One region of the Mesorhizobium sp. M1163 genome, then DNA from elsewhere that is predicted to be linked to it. Evidence: riboswitches for the same ligand, from Rfam matches in the RefSeq annotation. Region 1 holds a riboswitch; each other region holds the start of a gene.
The links. A riboswitch is a leader RNA that binds a small molecule or an ion and turns the genes downstream of it on or off. The one in region 1 is predicted to bind cobalamin.

Region 1 (4,438 bases):
TCTGGCCGACCAGAGGCGCACTGTGCCGGAAGGGTTCTCGATCGGCTACAGCGGCGACTGGAACGCTGCAGAGGCCATAATCGCCGGCGCCGACACATGGTACAGCGTCCTCGCCGGCATCCTGCCCGAGGTCTGCGTGAAGATCGTCACGGCGGCGCAACAGGGCGATGCGGCCGAAGCGCGACGGATCGATGCCACGCTTGCGCCGCTCTGGAGCCTCTTCAAGGAGTTCTCGAGCCTTCGCGTCGTCTATGCACTTGCCGAATTGCTCGACATTTGCCGTGCCGACCCCCCGCGTCCCATCCTGCCTCTGCCCTCAGCAGCGAAGCGCCAGATCGCCGCCGCGTTGGAACGCTTGCCATCGGATGTCAACCGGTGAACAGCGAACCCGGCGGCCAGTGAAGGAACCTGTCATGTATGTACCCGCGCATTTCGATGAACCGAGCCGAGAAGTCCTTTACGAACTGATCGAGAACAGCGCACTTGGCATGCTGATAACCCATGGCCGGAGCGGTCTCGACGCCAATCACATCCCCTTCGAACTCGACACGTCACAGGGAGAAAACGGTACCCTTTACTCCTGCGCGATTAATACACGTGCCGAAGGAAAGTGCACATTCTCGCTTGAGTGACTTATTTCAAAGGATGTGATCGCGTTTTGGCACATTCACGGCCGACATGCGGCAGCCGGTGACTCACCACATGGTGAGCAACCAAGAAACCCTCCGGAGCCTACACTTTCTCCCGGAGCGCACGTGCTGCATCGACCATGTTCATGAGGGCAGGGCGGACCTCCTCCCATTTGCGTGTTTTGAGGCCACAGTCCGGGTTTACCCACAGTTGGGAATCCGACAGTCGCTCGCGGGCAAGCATGACGAGATCCGAAATCTCCCCGACTTCCGGGACACGTGGTGAGTGAATGTCGTAGACTCCGGGCCCGATTTCGTTCGGATATTTGGAGCTCGTGAAGGCGTCCAGCAGTTCCATTTTCGAGCGCGACGTCTCAATCGAAATGACATCCGCATCCATTTCAGCGATCGCGTCGATGATCTCGTTGAACTCCGAATAGCACATGTGGGTATGGATTTGAGTCGCGTCCTTTACACCCGTTGAAGCGATCCGGAAGCATTCGACAGCCCAGTCGAGATAGTCGTTCCAATCAGACTGGCGCAGTGGCAATCCTTCGCGAAACGCGGCCTCATCGATCTGGATCATCCTTGCGCCGGACCATTCGAGATCCGTCACTTCGTCGCGGATGGCGAGCGCGATCTGGCGGCATGCTTCGGAGCGCGGTACGTCGTCGCGAACAAAAGACCAGTTGAGAATGGTCACTGGGCCTGTGAGCATTCCCTTCACAGGGTTTTCCGTAAGCGACTGGGCGAATTGCCACCAGCGCAGCGTCATCGGATTGCGCCTCGATACGTCGCCGAAGATGATGGGGGGGCGCACGTAACGCGACCCATAGCTCTGCACCCAGGCATGCTGGGTGAAGGCGAAGCCGGACAGCTGCTCGCCGAAATACTGTACCATGTCGTTTCGTTCGAACTCACCGTGCACCAGCACGTCCAGCCCGATCTCTTCCTGCCAGCGAATTGCAGCCTCGATCTCCTTCTTCAGGAAGGTCTCGTAGTCGACATAGCTCAGCTGGCCCTTCGCATGAGCGGCCCGCGCCCTGCGTACCTGCGGCGTCTGCGGGAAGGACCCGATGGTCGTCGTCGGGAACGGCGGCAGCCCGAGCGTGCCGGCCTGGACTCTGGAGCGCTCGGCAAAAGCGCTCTCTCGTCGCTTCATGCTGTCGTCAATGCTGGCGATCCGCCCCTCAACCAGTGGGTCATGGATCTTCGTGGATGTCACGCGAGTGGCGGCAGCCTCGGCAGACGCTTTCAACGCGCCTGCCACCGCATCCCTTCCTTGGGACAGGGCCCGGGCAAGCAACACCAACTCGTCGGTCTTCTGGGCCGCGAAGGCGAGCCACGACCTGATGTCCGCGTCGAGTTCCGTCTCCATGCGGAGGTCGATCGGCACATGCAGCATCGAGCAAGAAGGCGCGATCTCGACGCGGTCCAAGGGCCAGCCGGCGACGATCGGTTTGATGCGGTCGAGAATGGCGGGCAGGTTCGCACGCCAGACGTTGCGGCCATCGATCAAGCCAAGCGAGAGCACCAGATCCTTCGGTGCGAGCCGACCCACCGTTTCCAGCTGCTCGGGAGCGCGCACGAGATCAACATGCAGCCCGGCCAGGGGCAGAGAAACCGCGGTTTCGAGATTGTCTCCCAGCGGCCCGAAATAGGTAGCCAGCATGATCTTCAGCTCGGGCGCGGCTTTCGACAGCTGGCCATAGGCGAATTCGAACGCAGCTCGTTCGTTCGGGTTCAGATCGAGGACAAGCGCTGGCTCATCGATCTGCACCCAGTCGGCTCCAGACAGCTTCAGCCTCTGCAGGAGTTGCTCGTAGACGGGCAGCAGCCGCGGCAGGAGCGCGATGGGATCGAATCCTTCGGCAGGCGATTTCGCCAGCTTGAGGAAGGTGATTGGTCCAAGGATGACTGGGCGTGTGTGAATGCCGAGAGCTTTAGCCTCGAGGAAGTAGTCGGCCGGTTTCGTCGACGAGAGGGCGAACGTCTGATCATCGTCGAGTTCCGGCACAATGTAGTGATAGTTGGTGTCAAACCACTTGGTCATTTCCATCGCGGTTACATCAGGCCGACGAGCCGCCTGCTGGTGACCAGCGTGTCCACAATCCTCCGTCTGACCCTGGTTGCCGCGCGCCATTGCGAAGTAGATGTCAAGTGGGACCTCGCCGCAATTCCAGCCGTAACGGGATGGAACGGCGCCGACCATGGCTGCGGTGTCGAGCACATGGTCGTAGAGCGAGAAGTCGTTCGACGGGATTTTCGACACGCCGCGATCGTGCTGCTCCTCCCAGCTAGCGGCACGGAGCGCCTTCGCCGTCGTGAGAAGGTCGGGGGCGGAAGATTTTCCGGACCAGTAACTTTCAAGCGCGAATTTCAGTTCTCGCCGACGACCGAAGCGCGGCACGCCGAGCGTTGCTACAGGAATTTGATGAGAGACAGTCATGCCATACCCCGATGGTTGGGGCGTCGGTGACAAGGAAGGCGCTAGCAGGCCGGCACGAACGCCAGGCTGCGGCGGCCACCGAGACACCCCGCCTGTGGACGTAATTCGCCGTGGCAGGTCTCCTGGCTCGCGGGGTCATAGCCAGCTACCCGTCCTCCCAAGGCTATTCGCCTCAGTGACATGAGTGGGGTTGGCTCGCCGCTAACAGTTGCGGGGGCAGCGCCGGCATCGCACCGGCTTCCCTCTTAACTCCGCTGCGGCAGCGCCGTACGGAGAACCACGACACGGGAGACAATCACAGCAGTTCGCTTCTTTGTCAATACCGCATAAAGAAATGTTTATGTCGTTATATTAAATTTCCGTTGGCATGTTCCAAAGGTCGCCTCGAAAGCGAAAACTGTGGAAGCCTTGAGCGGCCGGTAAATCAAAGCAATGACGCACGGCGCCCTTGTCCAGGAGGATAGGAGTTCGTCGGCTGCCGGCAGCAAACATACCGGCAAGCCCCGTGGTGCTGCTTAGCGCATCATGCGAACCACCTCGGCGTCGAACTTCGGCTCCGAGGTTCCGACCGCTTCGTTGGTAATCTGCTCGCGACCATATTCGGGTCAATGGCGAGGCTGTTGCCCATGTGGAAGCTGTTGGCCGTGATGCCCTCGGTGATATGACACAACGATTTCGGGGGGAGCACACCGAGGCCAGGCGCAGCGGCGTGTTGCGAAGTGATCGAGGCCAATGTCTCGAACTGCTTGTTCGCAGCCCACCGGCTCAAGGTAACCCGGCTCAAACCACCGGGCCAGCTCAAGTCCTGTCCAAATGAGGCCTGAGCGGCAAATCGTCGTGCACGCGCACGGTTTGGCGTTCGATCTTGTGATGCGTCTTGGGCGGACAATCGCCACGGTGCAGCGCGCAGAAGCGGTCCCCAATTGGGGAGCCGAGGGCGGTGAGGGCAAGCCAGCGCCACAGGCGGAAGGGGACTTGGACCTGTTTGCCCTGCTGGACCACAAGTTCGCGACACAGGGCCTCAAGGAGAAGACCAAGAGTGATTATGCGCGGGACCTCGCCAAATTCATCAAAAGCAGCGGGCAGTCAAAGTTCGGCGCCGATTGACATGGAGATAGCCATCGCGGCGGACCGCCCAGGCGGACCGCAAGCCGGAATACAACCGGGTGCAGGCGGCCAAGCTCGTCCACAAGATGGCGTCGGGCACACACCGGCGATGGGAGAGCGGACCGTGGAGTGCAGGAACTTTACGCCTATCCACGCTCCCGTGGACGTGTCCTGCGGCACATCGGCAGCGATATTGAGGAGGCAGTTGAGCTTCTGGTCGAGCACTCTTACCTGCCACTACCTACGCTTAACG
Region 2 (4,438 bases), on a different contig from region 1:
AAGCCGGATGATCGAAGGCCTCGGATCTGAGGTAGAAGGGCGCCGCGATGACAAACGCCGCGACAAGCAGCGTCAGCAGCGCCGGCAGCCGCAGGAACGCCAGGCCGAGCAGGCTGGCGAGCGCGATCTCGTGCAATATGCCGAAAAAAATGAAGCCGTCGGGCGTGGCGATTCGGGTGACCAGCGATATTGCGAGAGCCGCCCCGGCAACCATGGCGAAGCGCTTCCAGAAGCCTGTCCAGCGGATTTTCTTGCCATGGGCGAGATAGAGGCTGACGCCGACCAGGAACAGGAAGCTCGAGGCGATGCAGCGCGCGTAGATTTTCCACCAGCCGAAGGCGGTGAGGCCGGGATCGGTGTAGCCGAAAAATTCGAGATCCCAGGTGAAATGATAGCTCGCCATGGCAAGCAAAGCGATGCCGCGTGCGATGTCGATGGCGGCGATGCGCTTCGCCTTCGGTTGATCCTGAACGGCGGTGGTCGGCGTGGCGATGCTCATCGGTCTCGCTGTCTTGGTTCAGCCCCGGCAAGACGACTATCACGGTTGCCACCGTCAAAAGAAGCAGTCCTCGCGTCGCGTTGGCGCGGGTCAGCATTAGAACTCGCTTTAGGCCAGAGCCGGAAAGCCTTTGGCCGGCTTCGCTTTTTGCCGTGAAGGCGTCGGTTTCCTGTTACCCGGCCAGGAATCGCCGCGGCAGATTTGTGCTCCAAACCCTGCTTTGGGCGATTCTGCTTCGGGGAAAGCAATGGCTACCCATGTGCGCCATCCTATCTGGCTTGCGGCCTTGCGGCCGGCGGATGCACGCACCTTCGCCTCGCTTTATGCGGTCGAATCGTTCGCGCGCGCCACCGTCTCCAGCGTCATCCCGATCCAGGCCTATGAGATCCTGCACAACGAGCAGATCGTCTCGATCCTCTACACGGTCGTGGCAATGCTCGGCCTCTCGGCGACGCTGTTCATGCCGATGTTGATCCGGCGCTTTGCCCGGCGCTGGGTCTATACCGCCGGTGCCTGCCTGCTGGCCGTCGGCTCGCTGTTCTTCGTCACTCATACGCTTGCTGGCCAAACGGTCGGCATGCTCTGCCGCGTCATCGGCGCCAGCGCGCTGGCGATCACGCTCAACCTCTACATCATGGACCACATCCGCAAGACCGATTTCATGCAGGCCGAGTCGCTGCGCATGGCGTGGTCGATGCTTGCCTGGACCGCCGGGCCGACGCTCGGCATTTTCCTCTACACGCGTTTCGGCATCTATGCCGCGCATAGCGCGGTGGCCGTCTTCGCCATGGCCCTGCTGGCGCTGTTCTGGACCTACCGGCTTGGCGACAACCCGTCGATCCGCCCGGGCAAGACGCGGCCGGTCAATCCGCTGGCCAATATCGGCCGCTTCGTCGCGCAGCCAAGGCTGAGGCTGGCCTGGCTGATCGCCTTCGGCCGTTCCTGCTTCTGGACGACGTTCTTTGTCTATGGGCCGCTGTTCATGGTGATCACCGGCGAGGGCGAGCTCGCCGGTGGCCTCTTGGTTTCGGCCGGCAATGCGCTTTTGTTCATGGCCATCTTCTGGGGCAGGGCGGGAAAGCGTTTCGGCGGCCGGCGCACCATGACGTTTGCCTATTTCGCCATGTCGGCGACGCTGCTGGCGGCCGGCGCCGTCGGCGAGGCCGCGCCGCTCGTCACCGGCGCGTTGCTGCTTTGCGGTGCCTTCTTCACCATCGCGCTCGATGCGCTGGGCTCGACCGCGTTCATGCGCTCGGTGCGCTCGTATGAGCGGGCGCAGATGGCGGCGGTCTACCGCACCTATCTCGACTTTTCCGAGCTGACGCCGCCGCTGGTCTATTCAGTGGTGCTGGCGTTCTTCGGCCTGGGCGCGGTTTTCGCGACGCTCGGCCTGCTGGCGGCGGTCTGCGGCTTCGTCACTTGGCGCTATCTGCCCAAATCGCTTTGATGTTCAAGCGCCGCATGCCGCTCGCGCACCCAGTTGTGGAAGCGGTGCAAATCATATTCCTCGGGCATCAGCACGCCGGCCTTATGGCGCATCGAGCGCAGGCCCTTCTGGTTGACCTCGCAGATATCAGCGTCTTCCTCCAGCACCTGGGTACCGAAGGCGACGATGTTGTCGATATCCGCAGCCGGATCGACGAGCGCTTCGGGCGAAAAAAGCCATTCGGCGGTGAGTTCGGTCTGCTCCGGCCCAAGCGGCACCAGCCGCACGGTCCTGACATAGTCGACATGGCCGACGACGAACATCGACGGCAAGTTGGTGGCATAGGTCTGCCCGGCAGCACGCTCGGCCGGCGTCAGGCTCGAAAAGACCGAGCCGTGGACGCGCCCGTCGCGCGACCAGGTTTCGGCCCCGGCCCGCAAGCCGCCGGCAAATTCCGGCGCGTCATTGTCGGCGTGGCGCGCCCATTCGGGGTCGTCGTGCCGGCCCATCAGGCCGCGGCCATAGATCGGCACCAGCCGCGACAGGTCCTTGTGGACGCCAGGGCAGTGCAGGCACTCGTTGAAGTTCTCCCAAAATATCTTCCAGTTGCAGTTCATAACCTTGCGCAGCACATGGCCGCTCAGCAGCGTTTCCAGCGGCCAGTTGGCGAGGTTGCCGGATGCCGGATCGAAGGATGTTTCAGCCGAACCGGCAGCGTCTTGCGCGAGGTTGACGAAAACGAAACCGCGCCACACCGAAAGCGCGACGCGGTAGAGCGGATGATCGGCCTTGTCGAAACCGTCCGGCAGCGATTTCGACGGCACGCGCACCAGATCGCCGCGCAGCGAATAGGACCAGGCGTGGTAGGGGCAGGTGATGAGCCGCGCCTTCAGCCGTCCTTCGCTCTGCTGGCAAAGCTGCGAGCCGCGATGGCGGCAGGTGTTGTGGAAGGCGCGCAATTCGCCGGTCTCGTCGCGCAGCACGACGATCTCCTGCGTGCCTATGCGAAACGTCCTGAATGCCAGCGGCTGGGCAAGGTCGGCCTCGCGGCAGACCAGCAGCCAGTTGCGATACCAGATGGCCTCGAGATCGCGCTGATAGCCTGCGATGTCCCAATAGGCCGATGACGGCAGCGTCGGCTCGGCCCGCGTCAGGCCGTTATAGGGACCGCGCTCATTCGGGCTGGGTTGCATGCCGGCTTCCTCCCATCCGCCAGCCGACACCCGGCTGTGAGAATTGTCAATTGCGGCGCCGGCCGGCGAGCTTGGCGAGGCGGCGCATTCGCCACACGATCCGGCGGAATTTGGTTTGCCGGGCGCGGCGATTCTGCCTATAGTCGCTGATGTCGTCGGTTCCGTTTGGAACCAAGAGGGAATGCGGTGCGGGCGAAATTCTTGCCCAATGCCGTGGCTGCCCCCGCAACTGTGTGCGGTAGTCCTCTCCATATGCCACTGAAGATTTTCTTCGGGAAGGTGGGGAAGGGCGCTGATCCGCGAGCCAGGAGACCTGCCGGCGACAGGAAACTGACTTCTATGCCCTCGGGTGGAGGGCGAAAGGACAAGACATGAATACCGCTTCCGTCTCGCTCGGCGCTTCCGTCTCCTCGCAGTCGCGTTTCATGCAGCTGGCGCTTGCTGCATTCCTCGGCATTTTCGTCATGGGCTTTGTCGGCTTCTCGCACATCGATGCGGTCCACAATGCCGCCCACGACTATCGCCATTCGATGGGCTTTCCCTGCCACTGACAAGGGGCTGACATCATGACACTGTTTCGCAACGTCGTGTTCATCGCGGCGATCGCAGGGCTCGTGGCCGGCGTCGTTCTCGCCTGCATGCAGGCCTATGCCACGGTGCCGCTGATCCTGAAGGCGGAAGTCTACGAGCAGGCCGGCGGCGGCCATGACCATGCCGCGGCACCTGCGGCACCGGTCGAAAACGCCGGGGGCACGATGGCTATAAGCAGCGCCGCGCCGGCACCGGCTGAAGCAATGGCTCCGGCGGAGGACGAAGGCTGGGCGCCGGCCGACGGTTTCGAACGTTTTGCCTTCAGCGTCGTTGCCAATATCGTCACCGGCATCGGCTTCGCACTGATCCTGGTTGCGGTTTCGGAATTCGCCGGCGGCATCGGCAATTGGCGCCAGGGCCTGTTCTGGGGGCTTGCCGGCTTTGCCGTGTTCACGCTGGCGCCCGGCCTCGGCCTGCCGCCGGAATTGCCGGCAATGCCGGCGGCCGACCTTGTCCAACGCCAGATCTGGTGGTGGGCAACGGTGGTGGCGACCGCCGCCGGTCTCGGCCTGCTCGCCTTCCGCAGATCGCTGCCGCTGGCGGTCCTTGCGGTGGCGTTGATGGTGGCGCCGCATATTGTCGGCGCGCCGCAGCCCGACAGCTTCGAGACGACAATCCCGGAAGGCCTGCATCATCAGTTCGTGGTGGCGGTGACGCTGACCAATCTGGTGTTCTGGCTGGTGCTCGGCGCGGTCGTCGGCGTGGTGCGCGGCCGCTTCACCGGCACGG
Region 3 (4,438 bases), on a different contig from region 1:
GCCGGGCCACCTTCGCGGAAATAGTCGAGCAGACCATCAAGTTCCTGGCGCGGCAGCGTCGAGCCTTCAATCAGCCGCAAATCCTCGTCGTGGCTCTCGCCCGGTAGGAGCGCCAGCTTAATACCGCGATTTCGCGCGACAACGGCAAGCTGGTCGCAGCCGTAGCGCCACCAGTCGTAACCGCCGAGGATGCGGACCAGGACGACCTTGGCGTGGCGGGCGACGCTGTCGATCCAGAGGTCGAGGGACATCGGGTGGCGCAGGTCGCGCAAGGCGGCGAGCCGCATCGACGGCAGGCGGTCCGCATCTGCCTTCCACGCCGCCGCCAGCCCGGCGAGGTCGCTGTCGGTGAAGGACAGCGCCACGACATCCGCAGGCGTTTGCCTGAGATCGACAGGCTCGGCGAGATCGTCGAGCGAGGCGGATGTGGTGGTGAGGATGTGCATCGCGGCTCGTACCTGGGATCAGCCGGCGAGGATACGCTCGATCGCCGGGCGGTTCAGCCCTTTCAGGCCGATGACGACGAGGCGCGAGCGGCGATCGTCTTCAGCGGTCCAGGCGCGGTCGTAATAGTGGTTGACGCGCGGACCGACGGCCTGCAGCAAGAGCCGCATCGGCTTGCCGCCGACGTCGACGAAACCCTTGACGCGCAATACGTTTTCTTCCTCCGCCGCCGTGGCGACGCGTTGTGCCAGCTCGTCCGGGTCGGGCACCGACGCAATGTCGATGACGAACGAGTCAAAGTCGTCATGTTCGTGGTCGAGCTCGTCGTCGTGATGGGTCTTGCGGTTCTCGATGTCGTCCTCGACGGCGAGACCAAGGCCGAGCAGCACCGACGGATCGACCTTGCCTTGCGAGGTCGGCACGATCTTCACCGCCCGCGCAACATGCTTGCCGATGACGGCATTGGCGCGCGCCGCGCCGGCTGCGTCCAGCAGGTCGCTCTTCGACAGGATGATCAGGTCGGCACAAGCGAGCTGGTCTTCGAACACCTCCTCGACAGGATCGTCATGGTCGAGCGTCTCGTCCTGCGCGCGCTGCGCCTGCAGGGCGTCCATGTCGTTGGCAACGCGGCCATCAGCCAGCGCCGGCCCGTCGACGACGGCGATGACGCCATCGACCGTGACGCGGCTTTTCACCGACGGCCACTGGAAGGCCTGGACCAGCGGCTTGGGCAGGGCCAGCCCGGACGTCTCGATCAGGATGTGGTCGACCTTCGGCGTCAGCGACAGGATCTGGTCGAGCGCGGGGACAAAGTCGTCGGCGACAGTGCAGCAGATGCAGCCATTGGCCAGCTCGACGATGTTTTCCTCGGGGCAAGTGTCGATGCCGCAGCCCTTCAGGATCTCGCCGTCGATGCCGATATCGCCGAACTCGTTGACGATGATGGCCAGGCGCTTGCCTTTGGCGTTTTCGAGCAAATGGCGGATCAGCGTCGTCTTGCCGGCGCCGAGAAAGCCGGTGACGACGGTGCAGGGGACGCGCGAAACGTTGGCGGCCGAATCTGGGGAAGTCATATCAAGTCCTTCAAAAGGTCGAGGGGAGGGATGCGGGCAACCAAGCCGCGCTTCAGGCAATCGGGACGGCCGCGCCACGGAATGAGGCCGTCCGTCGAAGTAGCGAACAGCTTTGCCCCCGTCACCAGATCGGTGCCGCTGGTCGTGGTCAGGTCGCCGAAGACATAGCTCCAGCAGCCGTCGCGCAGCATCGCGGCGCTGAGCCGGCGCTTGCAATTGCCGAGGCATTCGACGGTGCGGATTTTAATGTTTTCGCTGGAAGCGGCGCGGCGCGTGTCCTCGGCGAGCAGTTCGCCGGCGCGGGGATAAGCGTCCGAACCGGTCTCGTCACGGCAGGACGAGCAGACGATGACGGTAACGCCGGCCGGGGAATCACCATGGCCGGACAATAAATCCGCTGTCTCAGCCGGAAAACTGCTGTCGCGTTCCAAATCAGGCTCCTTGCCCGGAAAACCCGCCAGGCGATCGGATTCTTATGTCCTAGACGGCAGGTCTCCTGGCTCGCGGGTCATCGCCTGGGTGCCGCCTTCCCGGGAATATCCCAGTGGTTTTCGGCCTTGGCTCGTCGCTTACAGTTGCGGGGACAGCCGCGGATTTGAAATCGAGATTTCGCACCGCATTCCCTCTTGGCCCTTGCCGTTGCGGGCAGGGGACCGTCTGGAACGGATTTAGGCTTGTGAAGGCAGTCGTGTCAACGCACGTCTATGACGCGGCGATATCTGCGAGCGGCTGGCCGAGGTCGCCGGCAGCCGTCACCTCGATGCGCTCGAGCCCGAGCCAACCCTGCATCTGCTTCAATTCCTCGAAAAGGGCGGCGGCAGTTTGGGGCGGGGCGCCGGGCTCCGAATAGGCGGCATGGACGCGCAATACGCCGGCCGGGCGGTCGGCCCTGAGGTCGACGCGCCCGACGATGCTGTCGCCGAGCAGGAACGGCAGCACATAATAGCCATACTGGCGCTTTTCGGCCGGCGTGTAGATCTCGATGCGGTAGTGGAAGTCGAACAACCGCTCGGTGCGCGACCGCTCGAAGACGACGGGATCGAACGGCGCAAGCAAGGCGCGCGCCTCGATCCTGCGCGGCAAACGGGCGTCCTTGTGGAGATAGGCTGTTTTGCTCCAGCCTTCGACGCTCACCGGCAACAGGTCGCCAGCCTCGACCAGTTCCTCGATGCGGCCCTTGATGTCGGCGGGCGAGAGGCGGAAATAGTCGCGCAGATCGCCCGCCGTGGCGACGCCATGGGCGCGGGCGGAGATGCGCAGCAGTTCGCGGTGGGCGTCCGCGGGGGACGGAACTGGCAAAGCGAGTACCGTTGGCGGCAGCACGCGCTCCGGCAGATCGTAGAACCGCTCGAAACCACGCCGGTGCGCCGTGGTGATGCGGCCCGCCCAGAACAGCCATTCGAAGGCATGCTTGGCATGGCTCCAGCCCCACCAGCCGCCCGAGCCCTTCTGGCCTTCGAAAGCCGACGCCGCGATCGGGCCTCGTTCAGCGACCTCGCGATAGATGTCCTCAATGTAGGCGGCGTGCTCGCGGCCCCATTTTGCCAGTCCGCTGTACATTTCCTCGCCGCGCTCGGCCCGCCGCATGCGCCAGCGCATCAGCGGATAGGTCTCGACGGGCAGGAACGAGGCTTCATGCGCCCAATATTCGAAGACCATGCGCTTGCGTGTCACCGCGGCGTCGTCGAGCAGCGCCAGCTTGTAGGGGCCAAGCCGCGAATAGAGCGGCATATAATGGGCGCGAACCACGGCGCTGACGGAATCGATCTGCAGCAGGCCGGTACGTGCAAGCACCCGGGCCAGATGCCGGCGGTCAGGCGTGCCGCTGGGGCGCGGGTCATTGAATCCCTGTGCCGCAAGCGCAATGCGACGGGCCAGGGCAAGCGAGATTTTTTCCTTCATGAAGGCGGTATCCGGACGATGTTAGACAGAGAAAATGAGCTGCGATTCCGCCCCATGCTAGCAAGGTTTTGGCGGCATCTATGTCAGGAGAGAAAAGTGGAGTGAAAAGTGAAGGAAATCAAACAGGAGCGGATCGGACCAGTTTTCCCGGATATGCCGTCCAGCACCGCGATTTGAACAAGGTTTGACTTGCTTCGCCGAAAGCGCTGCGCTAACCCTCGCCGCGTTGCAGCATAGAGCCCCCTTAAAACGGTTCAGTGGTTAATCTGTCACGCTTCCGCAAGTGGGTCCGGTGCTGTAATCAGAGTGGATTGGCCGCCAACGGAAAACTGCAGCATGAACGCACTTTTAGGTTCGTACCTGCCCATCGTCCTGTTCATCGGCGTGGCGCTGGTCGTCGGCCTGGCGCTGCTCGCCGCACCGTTCCTGGTGGCTTACCGCAACCCCGATCCGGAAAAGCTTTCCGCCTATGAGTGCGGCTTCAACTCGTTCGACGACGCCCGCATGAAGTTCGACATCCGCTTCTACCTGGTGTCGATCCTGTTCATCATCTTCGATCTGGAGGTGGCCTTCCTGTTTCCTTGGGCAGTGTCGTTCAGTCAGATCGGCATGCTCGGTTTCTGGTCGATGATGGTGTTTTTGGCGGTGCTGACCATCGGCTTTGCCTATGAATGGAAAAAAGGAGCGCTGGAATGGGATTGAACGACAGTTCCGGCACGCTCGTCGCGCCGAAGCCCAAGGGCCTCATCGACCCCAACACCGGCAGACCGGTGGGGGAGGATGATCCGTTCTTCCTGGAGATCAACAACGAACTCGCCGACAAGGGTTTTCTCGTCACTTCGACCGAGGCGCTGATCACCTGGGCGCGCAGCGGCTCGTTGATGTTCATGACCTTTGGCCTCGCCTGCTGCGCCGTCGAGATGATCCACACCTCGATGCCACGCTACGACAGCGAGCGTTTCGGTGTCGCGCCGCGCGCGTCTCCGCGCCAGTCCGACATCATGATCGTCGCCGGCACG
Region 4 (4,438 bases), on a different contig from region 1:
GGTGACGCCGTCCTTGGTAATGCGCGGTGCGCCGAACGACTTGTCGATGACCACGTTGCGGCCCTTGGGGCCGAGCGTGACCTTCACCGCGTCGGCGAGGATGTTGACGCCGCGCAGCATGCGCTCACGAGCGTCGCGGGAGAATTTTACGTCTTTGGCAGCCATTTTTAGCTCCTGGCAGGGGCTTGGATTGAGCCCGAAGATTTAAATGAGGGTGAGGCCGATATTCAGCCGATGATGCCCATAATGTCGGCTTCCTTCATGATCAGAAGGTCTTCGCCATTGAGCTTGACTTCGGTGCCCGACCACTTGCCGAACAGGATACGGTCGCCGGCCTTGACGTCCAGCGGGACGAGCTTGCCGGCTTCGTCACGGGCGCCGGAACCGACGGCGATGATCTCGCCTTCCTGCGGCTTTTCCTTCGCCGTGTCGGGAATGATGATCCCGCCCGCGGTCTTGGATTCGGATTCGACCCGACGAACGACCACGCGGTCATGAAGCGGGCGGAACTTCGACTTTGCCATTTTTTATTCCTCGATGAGAATGGTGAGAACAGTTCCTCCGTCCGGCGGCGCCGGACATGGTTAGCACTCATCTTGGGGGAGTGCTAACGTGGCGCTGAAATAGTCTGGCAACTCGCGCGAGTCAAGGCGCCCGGTGAGCATCATCAGGACAATTGCTTCAAACGGATGCTTCAAATAGATACTTGACCAAGTCAACTAAATCGCTGATCTTGCCCGGAGGAGGATGCCATGACCATTCATCATCACCCAGGCAAGGAGCGGATCGACGCGGTGCGGGCCTTCAACCGCTTTTATACCCGCCAGATCGGGCTGCTCGACGAAGGGCTGCTGAAAAGCACCTTCTCGCTGACCGAGGCGCGGGTGCTCTATGAGCTGGCGCATCGCGATGGCCTGACCGCCACGGATCTTGGGCGCGATCTCGGCCTCGATGCCGGTTATCTCAGCCGGCTGCTGAAGAAGTTCGAGGAGCGTGATCTGGTCGAGCGTGCCACGATCGAGGCGGATGCGCGGCGCTCGTCGATCGCGCTGACCAAGGCCGGGCGGCAGGCCTTCGCACCGCTGAACCAGGGCTCGCACGACCAGGTCGCGGCTTTGCTCGACCGGCTTTCGGATGCCGAACAGGACAGGCTGGTCAAAGCCATGCAGACGGTGCAGCGTTTGCTGGGCGGAAGCGCCGAGCCCAAAATTCCCTATATGCTGCGGCCTCTGCAAGTCGGCGACATCGGCTGGATTATTCATCGCCAGGGCCTGCTCTACGCGCAGGAATATGGCTGGGACGAAACCTATGAAGCGCTGGTCGCCGAAATCCTCGGTGCCTTCGTCAAATCTTTCGATCCGAAATGGGAACGCAGCCGGATCGCCGAGCGGGAAGGCGAGGTCGTCGGCTCCGTCTTCGTCGTGCGCCAGTCGGACGCGGTGGCGAAATTGCGCCTGCTCTACGTCGAGCCCTCGGCGCGAGGTCTCGGCATCGGCAAGCGGCTGGTCGAGGAATGTATCGGCTTTTGCCGCGCCACGGGTTACAGGACAGTGACGCTGTGGACCAACGACGTGCTCGCCGCCGCCCGCCACATCTATGAGTCTGTGGGCTTTAAATTGACCAACGAGGAGTGCCACCATTCCTTCGGCAGGGATCTGGTCGGCCAGAACTGGAACCTGGAACTGTAGCAGCGCTTCCGGCGCTTCGGCGTCGGCCTGCCGTGCCTCACCCTTTGATCGGTATCCAGATTTCCAGCCCGCCATTGCCGCTGCGCGGATCAAATTCGGGGCCGTAACGCTCGAATTCCGGCGCATCGGCGATCTCGTGCCCAGAGGCTGGCAGCCATTTGTTCCAGATCGTGTTGACCGTGCGGCGGATGGTCGAGATATGGTCACGATGGGCGAACACGCCGTATTTCTGCGCCGGCACGCGCACACGCCAAAACTCCCTCGGCAGGTCCGAAAAATCGGACACTTCGACGCCAGCGATGTAGTCGAAATTGCCGGCGTCGTCGCCGTTGACGCAGACGCCATAGGCGACGTCGCCGATCTCGCCAGGAATGTTGCCAATATAGGGGCCGAACCGCTGCCACTGCATCGGGATGCCGGCGCTGGTTTCGCAGCTGTAGCGCTCGCCGAGACCGGCGATGAGAAACGGCCGGCTGGTCTCAAAACGCGGCGGTTCGAGAGTGGCGAGAAAGGACTGGTCCATCAGGATCGGCTCCACAAGATCGAGGTTGTCGAGCGAGCCTTGTGCGCGCACCAGTTCCGGCGTGGTGCCGAACTGGTCGCGGAAGGCGCGGGTGAAGGCCTCATGCGAGGCATAGCCGGCGTCGAGCGCGACCGAGAGGATGTCGGGTGCGCCGGCGCCAAGCTTGCGCGCCGCTTCGGTCAGTCGGCGAGAACGGACGTAGCTCATCACCGAACGGCCGGTAGCCGCGCCGAAAGCCCGCGTCACATGAAAGCGCGACACCCCGCTGCTCTTGGCGACATCGTCCAGCGAGACTGCTTCGGGCAGGTGGCTTTCAACGAACCACAAGGCTTTCTCGATCGGGTTCATTTGGCACCTCGCATTGGCCCAGTCTCCGCATTGGCCCAGTCTTTACATTGGCCCAGTCTTTACATTGGCCATGTCTTATATTGGCAAGATTATGGTGCCGCTTCCTGGCGGAGGCAGTTTGATCGAAATTGCGCACTGCGCAAATCGAGAGCGACGGTCGTCGGCAAGTCGCAGGCGTCGCGCGAAAAGGCTTGACAGGAAGCGGGCAAACGTCCTTTTAAATGTAACGTTATTACATCACGAGGTCTATATGGCTCCTTCTGACAAGACTTATTGCGCTGTGATTGGCGGAAAACTAGGGTGGCTGACTGATGGTCCCCGAGTCGAAAGGCAAGGGGTGAAAAGGGAACACGGTGAGGTCTTCGGATCGAGGCCGTGGCTGCCCCCGCAACTGTAAGCGGTTAGCAACATCCGAAATGCCACTGGCCGGCAAGGCTGGGAAGGCAGGATGGCGCAAAGACCCGCGAGCCAGGAGACCTGCCATCAGCATGAGTTGACCGGACGGGGTGTGCCGGGAGGAGACGTGGACATCGGTCTTGTCGGCCGGTCCGTCCAGCTTCCTTCCGTCGCCATTGAGAAAGTGACGGTAAGTTGGACGCCTCCCTGCCTCTTCTTGAAGCGCGTGAGCTGAGCGCGACGACGAATGGCCAGTGCCTGGTCAGCGCGGTGAGCCTTTCGCTAGCGGCGGGCGACCGCCTCGCCATCATCGGCCCCAACGGCGCCGGCAAGACGACGCTGCTGCGCATGCTATGCGGTACGCTGCGGCCAAGCGCGGGAGAAGTGAGATTTTCCGGACGCCGGCTGGACAGGTTTTCGGCCGCCGAGCGGGCACTGCACATGGCGGTCGTCGGCCAGACCGATCAGCCTGATCCGCGGCTTGCCGTGATCGACTACGTCGAGCTTGGGCGCGTCCCGCATGCCGGCTTGCGTCGGAGGAGGGAGCAACGCGACATCGTCATTGAAGCACTTCGCAGAACCGGCCTGCTGCCGCTGCTCGGCCGCACGCTCGGCTCGCTATCCGGTGGCGAGCGGCAACGCGCCCAGCTTGCACGCGCCATTGCCCAGGAGCCAAAAATCCTGTTCCTCGATGAGCCGACGAATCATCTCGATCCGCGCGCCCGCAGCGAACTTCTCGAACTCGTGGCCGGGTTCGGCATGACCGTCGTGGCGGTGCTTCATGACCTGTCGCTGGTCACGCCATTTGCCGCCAGAGTCGCGGTGATGAACGAGGCCCGCTTGCAGGCACTCGCCGGTCCGCGCGAGGCGCTGACCAAGCAGTTGATCCGCGAGATTTTCGGCGTCGACGTGCTTCGGCTGCGCCATCCCACCGAAGACCGCGAGCTGACGGTCTTCGAGGTCCCGAACCGTGCCGCTTCGCCATCCTGATTCAACCCCATCCTCATTCAAAAAGGAGCAACATCCGTGAATCGCCTTGCATTTTCTCTTGCCTTCTCGTTGCTGACCTCGCCGGCCTTTGCCTTTCCGGTAACCGTTGATAGCTGTGGCACGCCGTTGACCTTCGACGCCGCGCCGAAGCGCGCCGTCATCCAAGATCTGAACATGGCCGAGATGGCCTTTGCACTGGGCCTGCAACCGTCGATCGTCGGCCTGACCGGCATCACCGGATGGTACAAGGTCGGTCCGGAATTCAAGGCCGAGCAAGGTTCGATCCCGGAACTCGCGCCGAAATACCCGACGCTCGAAAACCTCGTCGCGGTCGAACCCGATTTCTTCTTTGCCGGCTGGTACTACGGCATGAAGCCGGGCGGCGAGGTGACGCCCGATACGCTGGCACCGCACGGTATCAAGACGCTGGTGCTGACGGAAAGCTGCGTCCATCTCGACAAGAACCGCCCCGCCGCCTCGATGGACCTGCTCT

Region 2: it holds a riboswitch for cobalamin, as region 1 does, so the genes downstream of both, NKH43_RS31200 (CbtB domain-containing protein) here and metE (5-methyltetrahydropteroyltriglutamate--homocysteine S-methyltransferase) in region 1, are expected to answer to the same signal.
Region 3: it holds a riboswitch for cobalamin, as region 1 does, so the genes downstream of both, NKH43_RS31385 (DUF1636 family protein) here and metE (5-methyltetrahydropteroyltriglutamate--homocysteine S-methyltransferase) in region 1, are expected to answer to the same signal.
Region 4: it holds a riboswitch for cobalamin, as region 1 does, so the genes downstream of both, NKH43_RS18750 (ABC transporter ATP-binding protein) here and metE (5-methyltetrahydropteroyltriglutamate--homocysteine S-methyltransferase) in region 1, are expected to answer to the same signal.

The regions. Positions count from the first base shown of each region.
Region 1 is NZ_JAMYMF010000025.1:42,921-47,358, reverse strand. It holds gene NKH43_RS22640 (dihydrodipicolinate synthase family protein) at 1-379, shown strand, start outside; gene NKH43_RS22635 (FMN-binding negative transcriptional regulator) at 414-632, shown strand; gene metE (5-methyltetrahydropteroyltriglutamate--homocysteine S-methyltransferase) at 733-3,078, opposite strand; cobalamin riboswitch at 3,174-3,375, opposite strand; gene NKH43_RS22625 (hypothetical protein) at 3,931-4,185, shown strand.
Region 2 is NZ_JAMYMF010000047.1:1,470-5,907, reverse strand. It holds gene NKH43_RS31215 (heparan-alpha-glucosaminide N-acetyltransferase) at 1-499, opposite strand, end outside; gene NKH43_RS31210 (MFS transporter) at 747-1,946, shown strand; gene NKH43_RS31205 (aromatic ring-hydroxylating oxygenase subunit alpha) at 1,925-3,118, opposite strand; cobalamin riboswitch at 3,258-3,453, shown strand; gene NKH43_RS31200 (CbtB domain-containing protein) at 3,490-3,669, shown strand; gene NKH43_RS31195 (CbtA family protein) at 3,685-4,438, shown strand, end outside.
Region 3 is NZ_JAMYMF010000047.1:35,731-40,168, reverse strand. It holds gene NKH43_RS31395 (cobaltochelatase subunit CobN) at 1-446, opposite strand, end outside; gene cobW (cobalamin biosynthesis protein CobW) at 465-1,517, opposite strand; gene NKH43_RS31385 (DUF1636 family protein) at 1,514-1,948, opposite strand; cobalamin riboswitch at 1,987-2,190, opposite strand; gene NKH43_RS31380 (winged helix-turn-helix domain-containing protein) at 2,220-3,419, opposite strand; gene NKH43_RS31375 (NADH-quinone oxidoreductase subunit A) at 3,756-4,121, shown strand; gene NKH43_RS31370 (NuoB/complex I 20 kDa subunit family protein) at 4,112-4,438, shown strand, end outside.
Region 4 is NZ_JAMYMF010000019.1:40,229-44,666, reverse strand. It holds gene groL (chaperonin GroEL) at 1-165, opposite strand, end outside; gene groES (co-chaperone GroES) at 228-524, opposite strand; gene NKH43_RS18760 (bifunctional helix-turn-helix transcriptional regulator/GNAT family N-acetyltransferase) at 753-1,688, shown strand; gene NKH43_RS18755 (GyrI-like domain-containing protein) at 1,726-2,559, opposite strand; cobalamin riboswitch at 2,855-3,058, shown strand; gene NKH43_RS18750 (ABC transporter ATP-binding protein) at 3,151-3,945, shown strand; gene NKH43_RS18745 (ABC transporter substrate-binding protein) at 3,982-4,438, shown strand, end outside.